Regions from separate parts of the Luxibacter massiliensis genome, predicted to be linked through region 1. Evidence: predicted binding sites of a transcription regulator. Region 1 holds the regulator's gene; each other region holds the start of a gene.

The links. Region 1 encodes NrdR, which represses ribonucleotide reductase genes. Its sites were predicted from a motif close to CACAANATNTTGTG; they were not measured.
Region 2: the regulator NrdR is predicted to act here: its motif matches at 1,654-1,667, upstream of EFA47_RS10265 (ribonucleoside-diphosphate reductase subunit alpha).
Region 3: the regulator NrdR is predicted to act here: its motif matches at 1,446-1,459, upstream of EFA47_RS13150 (ribonucleoside triphosphate reductase).

Annotation. Positions count from the first base shown of each region.
Region 1 covers NZ_UWOE01000001.1:2,734,988-2,738,272, forward strand. The annotation lists gene EFA47_RS12530 (ABC transporter substrate-binding protein) at 1-406, opposite strand, end outside; gene EFA47_RS12540 (nitroreductase family protein) at 920-1,453, shown strand; gene EFA47_RS12545 (DUF6092 family protein) at 1,443-1,715, shown strand; gene nrdR (transcriptional regulator NrdR) at 1,809-2,258, opposite strand; gene EFA47_RS12555 (YlmC/YmxH family sporulation protein) at 2,309-2,563, opposite strand; gene EFA47_RS12560 (ABC transporter permease) at 2,646-3,285, opposite strand, start outside.
Region 2 covers NZ_UWOE01000001.1:2,214,539-2,217,823, forward strand. The annotation lists gene EFA47_RS10265 (ribonucleoside-diphosphate reductase subunit alpha) at 1-1,609, opposite strand, end outside; gene EFA47_RS10270 (ZIP family metal transporter) at 1,894-2,676, opposite strand; gene EFA47_RS10275 (flavodoxin) at 2,849-3,280, opposite strand; gene EFA47_RS10280 (DUF3793 family protein) at 3,265-3,285, opposite strand, start outside.
Region 3 covers NZ_UWOE01000001.1:2,856,842-2,860,126, reverse strand. The annotation lists gene EFA47_RS13160 (TetR/AcrR family transcriptional regulator) at 1-538, shown strand, start outside; gene EFA47_RS13155 (anaerobic ribonucleoside-triphosphate reductase activating protein) at 606-1,301, shown strand; gene EFA47_RS13150 (ribonucleoside triphosphate reductase) at 1,573-3,285, shown strand, end outside.

The DNA.
Region 1 (3,285 bases):
CAGCGCATCTGTCTATCGAATATTTCACATCTTCCGCCGTCACGTCGTTCCCATTATGGAATTTCACCCCATCGCGCAAGGTAAATGTATATACCTTGGCATCATCAGAAATTACATAACTGCTGGCTACGGCTTCGGCTAAATTACCATCCTTGTCTGGTTTTACCAGACCTTCATAAATATTAAACAAAACCTCTTTTGTTCCTGCCGCAACTGCTTTATGTGGGTCAAGACTGTCTAAATCCTGGGAAATACCTACCCTGATACTCCCTCCCTCGACTGGGTTTCCTGAAAGCTTATTCTCCGTGGTTGACGATGCCTTATCCTTATCACCTGAACATCCGCTCAGTGCAATAGTTACAGCCATTGAAAGCACTAAAAGAATTCCTGTTACCTTTCTTTTCATGTCTGTCTCCTTCTTCAAATAACCTTCATTATTAATTTGTCGATTATATTTTATAAGATTTATCTGATATTGGCAAGTATTTCATCACATACAATTTTTTGCCTATACATTGGCTGCCCATACAGACCTTTAAAATCGGACAATTCAATCCGTACTTATGAAACACAAGTATATACTCCTGTTAGGGAGGTGTATTCATTGACATTATACTATTTATCCCTTAAAATTTTAGTCAAAGGCCCTGATGCGAGCATACGGGACAGCACACTGGCAGCAATGCAGGCACCGGGGCATCAGACCCTCCCGGCAGCCTCCAGCTGGACATGTGAGCATGTCCGCCTGGCTGGTTGCCCGCAGGAATACACCAACGGTATATTATATGCACTAACCCCAAAACTCCCTTGGCTCCGGGTTCTTAGGCCTCATTGAATATTAGTAGTTCAATAAGTACAGGAAAACAGACTTTGACAGCAAGGCATACGCAAATATTATACGAAAGAGAGGGTATTAACTATGAATGTAACAGAAGCTATCAACACCCGCAGGAGTATACGGAAGTTCAAAGATACTCCAGTAGGGCATGACCTCCTGCTTCGTTTGGCTGACGCCGGACGCCTGGCCCCAAGTGCCAGTAATCTCCAGGCCTGGAAGTTTATCTTCCTCACAGAAAAAGAACTTGTGGGCAAAATCAGTCTATTCAGTCCAGGATTAAGCGGCAATCCGCCCATCATCCTTATTATATGTTCTGACATGGCCTACGCCCTTGAACATGGTTCCCGTAATTCCGAGATTTATGGCTGTATGATGGACGCCTCTATGGCCGCTGAAAATATCATGTTAAAGGCACAGGAGGAAGGACTTGGGACCTGTGCAGTCAAATCCTATAATGATGCCGCTGTGCGTAAGATCCTTAGCCTCCCGGATACATACCGGATAGAACTGCTTCTCTCCATTGGGTGGCCAGATGGAGAGCCACGGATTCCCCGCAGGAAAAAGCTTGAGGAAGTCGTAACTTTTAACGGATGGAGGAAAGACAATGAATCATAGAGATGCTTTACTTGAGCTTTTAATCTATATGGTAACAAGTGCCTCGGGATTGGAAAATGAACCCCATATCTATGGACCCCTGCGCATGATCGAGGCAGCACAACGGCTGTGCCGACTGCTGCTTGCAGACTCCCAGGATGACAAACATCTTGCAGAACTTATCTCCATTATAGAAGATGGCAAACAAAAAAGCACTTCCGATGAGGAAGGCTTCTATAAAATGCTGCAGGATGCTTCTGCTAAACTGGTAGATTTTATTTAACCTTTCGTTTACATACAGGGCCTAACCCTCTGTCCGCCAGTGGTCCGGACCCTGTATGTAAACTTCCAGGCAGTAAACTCTTCTGCCTGCTGTCTATTCTAAGAATTCTTTCAGCTCTGCCATAAATGTATTCACATCCTTAAATTCTCTGTAGACAGAAGCAAATCTGACATACGCCACTGGATCAAGTGTTTTAAGCTTGTCCATGACAATCTCACCGATCTCACTGCTGGGTATTTCTTTTTCTTCCCGGTTAAAGATCTCCAGTTCCACCTCATCAATGGTTTTCTGGATCTCGGAAGCAGGGACGGGCCTTTTATAGCAGGCGCTCAAAACTCCAGCCTCAATTTTAGATCGGTCATACTGTTCTCTGTTGTCATCTTTTTTAATTACAATCAGCGGAATTGTCTCGACCTTTTCATAGGTAGTAAAGCGCTTTCCGCATTCGTCACAGGAGCGTCTCCTGCGGATAGAATTCTTATCCTCCGCAGGTCTGGAGTCAATTACCCGTGTATCTGGATGGCCGCAATAAGGACACTTCATAGATTTAATCCGCCTTTCTGCCGTTTATTTTTTTTAATTATACACAATAACTAGTACTTTTGCAAAAATTTTTCTTCTCTGATTTCTACTAAAATAATATCAGGCCCTATTTTCTTAATACAGTGCCATGGGATGACGTATTCCCCGTCTGTCCCAAGGAATCCGCATATTTTCCCAGGCCCCGGAATGACGATGGCCTCCACCCTTCCCTCGCAGATATCAATCTCTACATCTACAATACATCCCAGCCTTTTACAGTCGCATACATTAATAACTTCCTTTTCTCTCAATTCACATAATCTCATTTATTTCACCACACAAAAATACCTGCATACAGCGGCAGCTCTCCTTACTGTTACTGTATGCAGGTATCCTAAATTCTGTGTATTATATGGCCATTACTTTCTCACTTTCAAATGCCCTGGCAATAACTACAATCAGCACGGCCCCTAAAAGCAAAGTCACCCCAAGAGTAAGCCCATACTGCATCCCAGTCACCTCCTGGGTCAGAATGCCTTGCAGAGTCAGTGAAGTATTGTACACCGGAACTGCATAAAGCCATTGCTGGGGCGTCTTTGTTGTAAACATTGTAGTAATCCCCAGCACCAAAATCAGCATGTAAGCCGGCATTACATAGGAGCTGGCCTCCTTCACTGTCTTAGCAAATACGGAAATCAATACAATGATAGCTGAATATAAAAAGGCAATGGCAATCAACAGCGCTGCCAGCATTGCTATCTGGGCCGCGCTCAGGCTTAAGCTTATACCGTCGCCCATGCCCCCCATCATCTGAGGCATAAATGCAACCAGCGCCCCCACATACACCACTGAGGATACACCAGAAATAATCATCAGGGCGAAAACTTTCCCCAATACAATGGAACTCCTCCTGATGGGGGATACAAGAAGGCTTGCCATCGTCCCTCTTTCTTTCTCTCCGGCTACCATATCTGTGCCAATTCCCATGGCTCCGGCAAACAGAAGTATGGTTACAAAGTAAGGGATCATAGAACCCAGCACCTTCCCT
Region 2 (3,285 bases), 520 kb from region 1:
TTTCTGTACATAAATTACTGCAGTAGATCATGCCTCTGTGGCTGTTAGGGTTAGCACGGTTTACTGCATCCCTGTTAAAGGTAAAGGGGGTCCCTGTCTCAACTGCGCTTTTAATAATTAAGCGAATAATATCTTTAATCGGTATGACTCTTTTTAAAATCCTGTTATCCTGGACACAGTCCTTATATTTCTGCTCCCATTCCTCCCCAAAACAGTCCTCCAGCGCATATCCTTTGACTGTCAATATCTCATGGGGGCACATCATATACCAGTCACCATCGATATTTTCCTTAGCCTGCTTCCAAAAATAATCAGGATAACAGATTGCCGGGAATACATCATGTGCTTTCATCCTGTCGTCCCCGTTATTGGTCCGCAGATTTAGAAATTCCGGCAGATCCCGGTGCCACACATCCAGATAGACCGCCACAGCGCCCTGCCGCATCCCAAGCTGGTCTACTGCCACAGCCGTATCATTGGCCAGCCGTATCCAGCGGATCACGCCTCCTGCCGCCCCTTCAAAGCCTCGGATGGCGCTGCCGCTGGCCCTTACTTTTCCAAAATACATCCCCATGCCCCCGCCAAATTTGCTGACCTTAGCAAAGTTATCGATGCTTCTGTAAATGCCGTCCAGGCTGTCAGGCACGGTATCGATAAAGCAGGAGGAAAGCTGGTGATAGGGTTTCCTTGCATTTGAGAGAGTTGGCGTGGCCATAGTCACTTTCTTTAGGCTCAGCATATCATAAAACCGCCTCACCCACTGGCTGCGGTTGGCCGTCTCCTTCATGGCAAGATGCATGGCAATCCCAAGAAACATTTCCTGGGGAGACTCCATAACGTCCCCCTGGCGGGTCCTGATGATATAACGTTCTATCAGGAGAGAAAGCCCTGAATATGTGAATAATTTGTCTCTCTCAGGCTGCAGCCAGCCTGCAAACAAATCCGCCTCTTCCTTTGTATAGTACTTCAAAATATAAGTCCCATACAGGCCTTCCTGGGACAAATATTCCAGCTTATCGCCAAAGCCAGCCAGATTTCTTTGTTCCATATTCCTTTTAAGCCGCCTTTCAAATTGTACCATCAAAAGCCTGGCCGCGATCATCTCCCATCTGGGAGCCTCCTGGGTTGTCAGCTCCACTGCCGCCTTTATCAGCATGGCCAGCTTTTCACTCTCACTTAAGTCCGTCTTCTCAAATGCCCTGAATTTTTTATATAGATGTTCCAGGCTGTACTCTTCCTCCTCAAACTCCTTCTGCACCTCATGCAGTACCTTTTCCAGGGAAGGCATATGAGAGAATTTTTCCGCCAGCTTCTGCCGTTCCCTGCGGCGCCTTGCCCTGTCTTCCCGGTACAAGATAAAGCTCTTCAGCTCTTTATAATAATTCTCCTCCATCAGGGTCTGCTCCACCAGATCCTGAATCTCCTCCACAGATATCTGCTGCCTGTCCGGTATCTGTTCCTGAATTTTCCTTTCTACCCGGATCAGAAGCCGCCCTGCCTCTTCCTCGTCCAATTCATTTCCCACGCTTGTAAAGGCCAGGCTCACTGCCCTTTTTATTTTGCCGGGACAGTAACCCTCCTGTGTCCCGTTTCTTTTACTAATCTGCATAACCTCTCTCCAATACCATTTATTGATGCTGCCATCAATATTAACACAAGATATAGTTATATTCAATCTTATTTTTTCTGTAAAATATTTGATTACACGGACAAGCCGGGAGAACCTTTTAATCCCCCCCCGCAAGCCAGGCCGCTGCATAGGAAAAGGATTCTCCCCAGTCCAAACCCCGGGGAGAATCCCTGTCTATACCCGCACTGCAGATAAAACCGTATATAATTTATCTGTCCCAGGGTACCCCTTCATCCACACTCCCAGGTATAGTTTGTATACTCCTATCCCAGGGCCACATCCAATATCATCATCAGCGTAAAACCTATAGCTACCCCCACTGTGCTTATATTCGTGTGGGGTTCTGCCTGGGCCTCTGGTATCAGCTCCTCCACCACCACATAAATCATGGCGCCTGCCGCAAAAGCAAGTAAATAGGGAAGGATAGGCACTACAAATGTGGTTAAAAGGATAGTCAGGACCGCCGCCACAGGCTCCACCACGCCAGATAGTGTCCCATATAAAAAGGATCTCCCTTTAGATACCCCCTCGCCCCTAAGAGGCATAGAAATAATTGCCCCCTCCGGAAAATTCTGGATGGCAATGCCAATGGACAATGCAAAAGCGCCTGCCAGTGATATCATGGTATTCCCTGCTGCCAATCCGGCGAAAGTTACACCCACCGCCATACCCTCCGGTATATTATGCAGTGTAACCGCCAGCACAAGCATGGTAGTCTTTTTTAGATTGGATTTTACCCCTTCCGGTTCCTGCCCATTCAGGTGCATATGTGGCGTCACTGTATCTAACAGAAGTAAAAACCCCATGCCAAGCAAAAAACCAGCCGCTGCAGGCAGCCATGCCGCATGTCCGTTCTCCTCAGCCATCTCAATGGCTGGGATTAAAAGCGACCATACAGAAGCAGCCATCATGACGCCTGATGCAAACCCCAAAAGAGCTTTCTGCAGTTTTTCATTCATTTTCCCCCGCATGAAGAACACCATGCCCGATCCAAGGGTTGTTCCTGCAAACGGGATGAATATCCCAATCAGCATATTTTGATTCATGTTCTTTCCCCCATATACTTTACAGGGGTGCCCCGTTATATGTCCGGTGCATCCCTGTATATGTATGATTTATACTTACTAAACAACCTGCTCCGGTTACAGTCTGCTGCGCCCGGGCAGTTATGTCCATGAATCTATCTTATGCTTGAATGCTCATATTTGTCAACAAAATTTATGTAAGCTCTGCCAGCTCCTTTCCTGCTGCCCTGCATTCTTTGCAGGCATCATCGTCCGGGGCCTCATTGGCAATAATTCCCTCCTCACGGGTCAATACTGCACCAGCCTCCTTCATCCGCTGCGCCCAGTCCCGCATCCACTCTCCATCGCCCCATCCATAGGATCCAAAAAGTAAAACATGTTTTCCTGCAGCAAGTGGGAGCAGCGCTTCTACGAGAGGCTCCATCTCTGTCTCCTCCAATTGTTCAGCCCCCATAGACGGGCATCCAAGGGCAAAAACATTTTCCTGTGCCAGGCTGGCTGCATCCGCCGCACTGGCTTCCAAAAGCCTTGCCTTGCCCCCGCCCTCTTCAATCCCTTTAGCAACCTCCTGCGCCATTGCCTCCGTATTTCCTGTTCCACTCCAATATACTACTGATATATCCATTCTGA
Region 3 (3,285 bases), 120 kb from region 1:
CTGGCAGTTATTCCATGATAAGGGATACGACCATACGACAGTAGATGACATTATTGAATTATCAGGTACGTCTAAAGGCTCTTTTTATTATTATTTTAATACTAAGGATGAATTGCTCAGCACGCTGTCAACGGTTCTGGACGATTATTATGAGGAGCTGTATGCAGAGATGGATCAGGAGATGAATAATTATGATAAGCTTCTGTATCTGAATTATAAGGTTCACTCTATGATTGAAGAGAAAATCAGCATTGACTTGCTGGCTTCTTTATATTCTACACAATTGATATCAAAGGGGCAGAGGCATCTTTTAGATCAGAATAGGGTATACTACCGCCTCATATCGGGGATAGTGGAGTCTGGTCAGAAAAAGGGACAGATCCGTTCAGATAAATCTATTAGTGAAATCACCAAGTACTATTCACTCTGTGAAAGGGCGTTAATTTCGGACTGGTGCCTAAGCAGGGGTGATTATTCCCTGGGAGAGTACAGCAGAGAATATATGCCTGTTATGATTGAGCACTTTAAAGGTTATTAAGCTCATAGTTTATGCCGGGGAAAGGGATGGACAGTATAGTTGGTGTTGATAGGAGGAAATGGGGTATATGAACATTCAGGGACTGCAGAAACTAACTCTTTTAGATTACCCGGAAAAAGTAGCCTGTACTATATTTACTGCCGGATGCAATTTCCGCTGTCCATTCTGCCATAATGCATCCCTGGTGACACATATTCATGAAGAGAATCAGATCCCTGAAGAAGAAATATTTGCGTTTCTTAGAAAAAGACAGGGGATTTTGGACGGAGTGTGCATTACAGGGGGCGAACCTCTGCTTCAGCGGGATATTATAGATTTTGTCAGAAAGGTTAAAGAGATAGGGTATGCAGTTAAGCTGGATACCAACGGCAGCAGCTTTGAAAAACTCAGGCAGATGACAGAACAGGGGTTATTGGATTATATAGCCATGGATATTAAAAATGCACCAGATAAATATGGGAAGACGGTAGGGATTGAGGATTATAATATAGAAAATATTTTAAGGACTGCGGATTATCTCTTGTCAGATAAGGTATCCTACGAATTTCGTACTACTGTGGTTAGGGAATTACATAAGAGAGAAGACTTTGCCGCTATTGGGCGCTGGATCAGTGGGGCCAGGCGGTATTATCTGCAGGGGTTTAAAGATTCGGGAGACTTAATTGTCCCGGGACTTAGAGGTTATACAAGGGAGATTATGGAGCAGGCGCTGGAAATTGTCCGGAGGAATGTACCGCATGCGGAGCTCAGGGGGGTAGAATAGTGTTAAGAGGATATATGAAAAAATCCTGTGCCTCTGCATGTCAGCGCCATACTGTCACTCAAACGAAGAACCGTAGGGGCAGCGTTTGGGTGACTTTTTGTATCCTATCATGCACAAGATATTGGTGTAAACTTAAAAGTTGCACACAAGATATTGTTGTATGGTTATTGACAAGAAAAAACCATGGTGATAGAATTATTTCAGATGCCCAACTAAGATGAGTTGGGCAAAAATTATCTGGCTGGGCAAAAGAAAGGGGAGACTGTATAATATGTATCAGGTTGTAAAACGGGATGGAAAAATAGCTGCATTTAATATATCAAAAATAAGCGACGCGATAAAAAAGGCATTTGAGGCTCAGGAAAAGGAATATAATCAGGATATTATTGACTTACTGGCATTAAAGGTGACAGCAGATTTTGAGCCTAAGGTAAATAAAAGCCTGGTATCTGTGGAAGATATTCAGGATAGTGTGGAGGCTGTGCTTATTAAGACCGGGTATGCGGATGTGGCAAAGGGGTACATCTTGTACAGGAAGCAGAGAGAAAAGATCCGCAATTTGAACTCTACATTGCTGGATTACAAAGAGATAGTGGACAGTTATGTAAAGATTACTGATTGGAGAGTGAAAGAAAATTCTACTGTGACATATTCCGTGGGGGGATTGATTCTGAGTAATTCAGGAGCTATTACGGCAAATTACTGGTTGTCTGAAATTTATGATGATGAGATAGGCAAGGCACACAAAAATGCAGATATCCATATTCATGATTTGTCCATGCTCACAGGGTATTGTGCGGGGTGGTCGTTGAAACAATTGATACAAGAAGGCCTGGGCGGAATACCAGGCAGAATTCAAGCGGCACCTGCAAAGCACTTAAGTGTGCTTTGTAACCAGATGGTGAATTTTCTAGGGATTATGCAGAACGAATGGGCAGGCGCCCAGGCTTTCTCTTCCTTTGACACGTATTTAGCTCCTTTTGTAAAAACAGACCATCTGACATATCCAGAGGTAAAGAAATGTATTGAATCCTTTATTTATGGGGTGAATATCCCATCCCGTTGGGGAACCCAGGCTCCTTTTTCTAATATTACCCTGGACTGGACAGTGCCCAATGACTTGTCCTGCCTTCCAGCCATAGTCGGCGGGGAGGAGCAGGGATTTACATACGGGGAATGCCAGCAAGAGATGGATATGATTAATAAAGCATTTATTGAGATTATGATTGAGGGGGATGCAGACGGAAGAGGATTCCAGTACCCTATTCCCACGTATTCTATCACAAATGATTTTGACTGGAGCGACACTGAGAATAACAGGCTCCTGTTTGAGATGACAGCCAAGTATGGTACGCCCTATTTTTCTAATTATATTAACAGCGATATGGAACCCAGTGATGTCAGGAGTATGTGCTGCCGCCTGCGCCTGGATCTGCGTGAACTCCGCAAGAAATCAGGAGGTTTCTTTGGAAGCGGTGAGAGCACAGGGTCTGTTGGAGTTGTAACAATTAATATGCCCAGAATCGCATATTTATCGGAGAATGAGGAAGAATTTTATAAAAGGCTGGATAAAATGATGGATATTTCCGCCAGGTCTCTTCATACAAAGCGTGTTGTAATATCGAAACTCATGGATGAAGGACTGTATCCTTATACAAAGAGATATCTGGGTTCTTTTGACAATCATTTTTCTACAATCGGCCTGATAGGCATGAATGAAGCTGGGCTGAATGCAAAATGGATCAGAGAAGACATGGCCCATGCAGAGACACAGCAGTTTACGAAGGATGTATTGAAGCATATGAGGGAGCGCCTGTCAGATTACCAGGAGATGTATGGCGACTTATATAATCTGGAGGCTACCCCTGCAGAGTCAACAACCTACCGTCTGGCTAAGCACGATGTGGCGCAGTTTGCGGATATTATTACTGCAGCAGAGGGGGATGGCACACCCTACTATACTAACAGTTCCCATCTTCCGGTG